Chondromyces crocatus: one gene and its partner. The protein of the gene in region 1 interacts with the protein of each later gene in a pairwise test. Links are inferred from orthologs where the notes say so. Each region holds a gene or a part of one and is shown in the gene's direction. Other genes may lie near its edges.

Evidence for each region. The genes of interacting proteins can lie anywhere in the genome.
Region 2: the proteins of CMC5_RS41370 (region 1) and rlmB interact in binary tests that used the Escherichia coli proteins (3 or more experiments, as listed by UniProt). The link is inferred for Chondromyces crocatus from one-to-one orthologs.

What each region holds. Positions count from the first base shown.
Region 1 is NZ_CP012159.1:11,356,431-11,359,370, forward strand. What follows is about bases 31-2,899. They hold CMC5_RS41370 (bifunctional ADP-dependent NAD(P)H-hydrate dehydratase/NAD(P)H-hydrate epimerase), read left to right. Parts: upstream 31-493; coding sequence 494-2,305; downstream 2,306-2,899. Other genes in these bases: CMC5_RS41375 (RNA polymerase sigma factor), read left to right, coding at 2,449-2,899. In the rest of the region: more of CMC5_RS41375, read left to right, coding at 2,900-2,940. UniProt on the Escherichia coli protein: Bifunctional enzyme that catalyzes the epimerization of the S- and R-forms of NAD(P)HX and the dehydration of the S-form of NAD(P)HX at the expense of ADP, which is converted to AMP.
Region 2 is NZ_CP012159.1:6,248,962-6,251,860, forward strand. What follows is about bases 72-2,899. They hold rlmB (23S rRNA (guanosine(2251)-2'-O)-methyltransferase RlmB), read left to right. Parts: upstream 72-1,009; coding sequence 1,010-1,789; downstream 1,790-2,899. Other genes in these bases: CMC5_RS22855 (hypothetical protein), read left to right, coding at 72-183; pyrF (orotidine-5'-phosphate decarboxylase), read left to right, coding at 265-1,005; CMC5_RS22870 (cysteine desulfurase family protein), read right to left, coding at 2,663-2,899. Also shown: more of CMC5_RS22855, read left to right, coding at 1-71. UniProt on the Escherichia coli protein: Specifically methylates the ribose of guanosine 2251 in 23S rRNA.

The sequences.
Region 1 (2,940 bases):
GCATCCACCTGTCGTTCGGACGCTTCCGAGGGGTTGTTCTCGAAAACCAGGTGCCGTCACCCGAGCTACGGCACCTGGTCACGGGTGCACCTCGGGGCCGTCGGGCGTCGACGACGCCAGGTCACGGCTCGCCAGGGCCTTCCAGGCCTCCGAAGAGGCATTTCCAGAATGAAACCGAATGGTTTTACGCCACGTGACGTCGGCACTCCGGCGCCCTGACCGTCGGGTCGGGTGGGTCGGACGAGCCGTCGGCAGAGGGAATGAAGCCGTGAAGGCAGCAGCCAGGGACCCGAAGCCTCGAGAGCTGCGAGAGCCGCCAGTGCTTCGGGAGCAGCCAGAGATGCGAGAGCCGCCAGCGCTTCCGAGCGCTTCCGAGTCCCCCAGGGAGGGGCGGGATCGTGGAACGTCCGAGGGGAGCAGAGAATCCAGGGGAGGAGGGCCGAGGAAGAGGATGGGGTAGGCCCGGAGGGCTGCCCCGTTCTATGGTGGCCAGGTGATCCCTGTCCTCTCCCGCGCCCAGATGCGGGCATTCGACAAGTTCGCCATCGAGGCCTGCCACGTGCCGGGGATGGTGCTCATGGAGAATGCCGGGCGAGGTGCCGCCGACGTCATCTCCGCCATCATCGATGCCCGCCGGCTCAAGCAGCTCCAAGGAACGCCGGAGGAGGCCTCTCCGAGCGTGTGGCACGGGCCGGCAGGCTCACCACGCCCCCCTTCGCTCCTTCCTCCGCCGCCTTCGGGTGCGCCCGCCACGCTGCACCACCGCGCGACGGCCGGGGCCCAGCGTGGGCGCCCGCTGCGCCGTGACAAGGCAGCGGCTTCCGCGGAGCGAGCGCGCTCGTTCCCGGTCCGCCACATCCCGAGTCCGGGCCAGCCGGCGACCTACCCGCTGGAGGCACGGGTCGTGGTCGTCTGCGGCGCGGGGAACAACGGGGGGGACGGGTACGTGGTCGCGCGGCACTTGCTCGCGCGCGGCGCCGACGTGCACGTCTTCCTCACGTCCCGCTCCGAGGCGGTGACGGGAGAGTCGAGGATCAACCTCGATGCCTACGTCGATCTCGGCGGCGAGCTCACCGAGATGCCGAGCGACACGCCGCTCACCCCCCTCGAGGAAGCGCTCGAGCGGGCCGACATCGTGGTCGACGCCATCTTCGGGACGGGCCTCGACCGCCCCATCCACGGCCACCTCGCCGAGGTGATCGCGGTGATCAACGCGGCGTCCTGCCAGTGCATCGCGCTCGACGTGCCCTCCGGCCTCGACGCCGACAGCGGCGCGCCCCTCGGCACCTCGGTGCAAGCCGACGACACCGTGACGTTCGGGCACCTCAAGATCGGCCTGCTCACGCCCGACGGCGCACGCCTCGCCGGCAACGTGCACGTCGTGGATCTCGGCGTCCCCGACGCGCCCATCCTGGCCCAGGTCGGCTACGTGGCCGAGGTGATCCGCAAGGAGACGGTGCGCTCGTACCTCCAGCCGCGCGAGGCGAACACGCACAAGCACGCGGCCGGCAACGTGCTGGTCATCGCGGGTTCGTCCGGCAAGCTCGGCGCGGCGCTGCTCACGGCGCGGAGCGCGCTCCGCTCGGGGGCGGGGCTGGTGACCATCGGGACCTGGCCCGACGCGGCGCTGGCGCTGCAGTCGCGGGTGGTCGAGATCATGACCACGTCGATCGAGCCCGAGCAGCTCGAAGCGTCGCTGGAAGCGGCGCTCGCCAGCCGTCACGCCGTCGCCATCGGTCCGGGCCTCGGTCTGGACGACCGGGCGCGCGCGGTGGTGGATCACGTGGTGCTCCGCTGGGATGGACTCAAGGTCGTCGACGCCGACGCGCTCACCCTCTTCGCCGGACGCGCCGAGGTCCTCGCTACGGCCAAGGGCAGCCTCGTCCTCACCCCTCACCCCGGGGAGCTGGGGCGACTGCTCGGCCGAAGTGCACGTGCCATCGAGGAGGATCGCTTCGGCGCCATCCGCGAGGCGGTGCGGATCACCCAGGCCATCGTCGTCCTCAAGGGGGCCCGCACCATCATCGCCACCCCCGACGGGCGGATGTTCATCTGCATGGCGGGCAACCCCGCGCTCGCCACGGCCGGCTCGGGGGACGTGCTCACCGGGATCATCGCCGCGTTCGCGTGCTCCATGGCCGCCGAGTGCGCCGCCATCGCCGGGGTCTTGATCCACGCCCTCGCCGCGGACGCCTGGAGCCTCGCCACCGGCGCCGATCGGGGGCTGCAAGCCAGCGAGATCGCCGAGAAATTCCCGGGCCTGATCGCCGCGCTGTCCCGGGGCATCGATCCCCTCGCTCCCTGATCCCCCCACGGGCCCACGCCGGTGTCGATTTGACACGCCTCCGCGGGCCCAGGGCCGCACCCAGCGGGTCGCCCTCGTCGTGATTTCAGGCACTTGGGTCGTGGTCCTCCTCTTGCGATGGCGTGGGGACAGGAGGACTGCCGATGCTCGCCTGCCGTGTCACCCCGACCCCTGCCCCTCACCAGAAGAACAACGCGGTGCATGCCGACGCTCTTCCTCCTTCCGGTGTGCGTCCGAGGACGGCCTCCGAGGTGCGGCTCGGTCTGGTGACCATGCGCCCCGAGCTGTTCGCACGCGCGCTGCGGATGACCCGGTCGGCCACGCTGGCAGAAGACGTCGTCCAGGATGCCGTCGAGCGGGCGATCCGCTTCGAGTCCAGCTACGAGACCGGGACCAACCTGCGCGCGTGGCTGAACCAGATCCTGTTCAGCGTGTTCATCAGCCGCTGTCGTCGCAGCCGGCGGGAGCGCAACGCGCTCGACGCGCTGACGGCCGATCCTTGCGCCTGGATCAACCCGGAATACGAAACCCCGACGATGAAGTCGCTCTCGTGCGGCCTGCGCCGCGCGCTCGACCGGCTCCCCGCGGCCTACCGCAGCGCGGTGGTGCTCGTGGACGTGGAGGAGGTCACCTAC
Region 2 (2,899 bases), 5.1 Mb from region 1 along the record:
GATAGCGCCAAGGACGAGGCGACCCGCCTCGCGCTGCAGAAGCAGCTCGAGGCCGAGCAGGAGAAGCAGAAGCAGATCCGGGGCGCCGCAGCGGGAGCAGGCAGGGGCTCTGGCGCCAGCCCTGGCGCCGGGGCCAAGCCGTGCAACTGCGCACCTGGCGATCCGCTCTGCAGCTGCCTCTAGATCCGTAGGAAAGAAATCGGCGACATGGCAACTCTCCCCCTTTCCTCGCGGGAGCAGCACCGCACGAGCCTGGGGGGGAGCATGCTCGACGAAGCTCGGCGCAGGCTGTTCTTTCCGCTCGACTACCCTACCCTGGAGCAGGCGCGGGAGGCCGCGACGGCGGTCGCCTCGTCGGTCGGCGGGCTGAAGATCGGCCTGGAGCTGTTCGTCCGCGAGGGGGCTCGCGCCGTGCAGATCGGGCACGATCTGGATCTCGATGTCTTCCTCGACCTCAAGCTGCACGACATCCCCGAGACGGTCGGGCGCGCCGTGGCTGCTGCTGCCGCGCTCAAGGTCCGGTACCTGACGGTGCATGCAGGGGGAGGCGCCGCGATGATGTCCCGTGCTGCGCGCGTCGCCGCGCAGTCCGATGGGCTCATCCTGCTGGCCGTGACGGTGCTCACGTCGCTCGACGCCGAGGATCTCCACGCCGTGGGCGTCTCCGGCGGGACCGAAGACCACGCCATGCGGCTCGCCGAGCTGGCCCGGAGTTCCGGGATCCAGGGCGTGGTGGCCTCGACCGCCGAGGTGTCTGCCCTCCGGACCCGGTTCGGACGGGATGTTCTGATTGTGACGCCCGGCATCCGGCCTGGCGTCGAGAAGGCGTCACGGGCAGGAGACGACCAGAAGCGCATCTCGACGCCAGCCCAGGCCATCGCGGCTGGCGCCGATCTGCTCGTCGTGGGGCGCCCCATCCGAGACGCCAAGGACCCTCTCGCCGCAGCCCGCGCCATCGTCAGCGAAATCGCGCGCACGCTGAGCTCGACGAGCATCACCCGATAACCAAATGAGACTCGTTTACGGACTCCAGCCCGTTCGCGAAGCGATCCGGGCCCACGGCAACCGTGTCGACTGGGTACTGGTCCAGCAGGACGGTGGACCGAAGCTCGACGCCCTCGCCCGCTACGCTGGCGATCAAGGCATCAAGGTGCAGCGGGGGCCCCGGGGCGATCTCGATCGCCGCGCGGCAGGTGGGAGGCATCAGGGGGCCCTGGCCGGCGTGCCGGACCTGCCCCTGGTCGGGGTGGAGACCCTGCCCCTCCACGATCCCCGCGCCCCCGGCGAGGCCTCGGTGCTCATGGCGCTCGACGGGGTGATGGACCCCCAGAACTTCGGGGCCGTGCTCAGGAGCGCGGTGGCCCTCGGCGCCGCGGCCGTCATCTGGCCCGAACACAGCTCGGCTCCGCTGTCTCCCGCCACGTTCCGCGCTTCGGCGGGGGCCGTGGAGCACGCCACGCTCTGTCGGGTCCCTTCGCTGCCCGACGCCCTGCGCGTGCTCGAGAGCCGCGGGGTGACGGCGATCGCCCTCGATGCCCAGGGCTCCGTGGAACTGGGGGAGCTTCCCCTCTCGGGCCCCGTGGTCATCGTCGTGGGGGCCGAAGACAAGGGAGTGCGCCGTCCAGTTCGTCAGGCCTGCCAGCACGTCGCCCGGCTGCCGATGTCCGGCACCATCGGCTCGCTCAATGCCTCGGTGGCTGGCGCGCTCGCCCTCTACGAGGTGCTCCGCCAGCGGCAGCAAGCGAAGCGCTCGTCGCAGCAGACTGACCCTGCGCAACCCGCGCCCTGAAGACCGACCCCGCTCGCCCCGCGCCCTGAAGGCCGACCCCGTTCGGCCCGCGTCCAGAGCACGGTGAGCGTCCATCCTCACCATCATCTCGCCGCTACAGCGCCGCTCCCTCGGCCAGACCGCCTCGTGGTCTCTCGTGTCGAGGCCTGTCGCGCTCTCCCACCGGACATCGCCAGGCGCCGGTGTTCCAGCACGCTCCGTGATCCGGGTCGGCCTCCGACCCTCGGTGGAGAACCGCTCCACCGGATGCTCGCAAGCTGAGCAGAGCCCCTTCACCCCTCTGGGAACGGGCACATCGTCTCGCGCCGAAGGCCGGAGCCTGGGATGCCTCCAACTCCGCCAGGGCGGTTGTTTTTCCAGGACCGCTCACTCTGTAGCCGTCCACCCATTCGAGCGACCGCTCCCCTGGGGTCGTTCGTGTTGAACCCACCTGGTGCTTCCTCAGCGTCCTCACGCTTCAGAACACGACCCCATGATTGCGACATGCCTTCCAGGACAGCGACCCCGCCTCCGGGGATCGGATGCTGGATGGCTGGATCCGGTCGAGTGATGTCGAATCGAAGAGAAACGTGTCTTACATTGGCAGTATTATCTCATCAAATCATGATGTTAGTGACTTACTTTAGATGAATTTTCGAGGTGGTCTCGGAGGGCTCGATCTACTGAACACAATGCTAGGTCCACAGGCGCTTCAATCCATTGAATGGATTGTGACTCTGCGTCGGCGACATCGCCGGAAAGCGGAGCCGATACATGGATTTGTACTTGTGGATTCGCCCTCGGGAGACTGGTTGCGAGAAAGGCCTCGCGCAGTGGTTGAAGGAGGGGCGGGAGGGGACGAACTGACCGTTATTACGGCCTTTTCAACTCGACTCAGCGGAGGGGGCGGGCGCGGACCACCACGCGGGACCAGCAGCGGAGCGCTTCGTCGATCTGGTCGAGCGTGGTCTCCTCTCCCAGCGAGATGCGTACAGCCGAGGTGGCGCGTTCCGGTCCGACCATGGCCGTCAAGACGGGGGAAGGCTCGGCAGTCCCCGCGCTGCACGCCGACCCGCTGGAGACGGCGACCCCTTCGAGATCGAGGGCAGCGCACAGCTCGTCACCACGCCA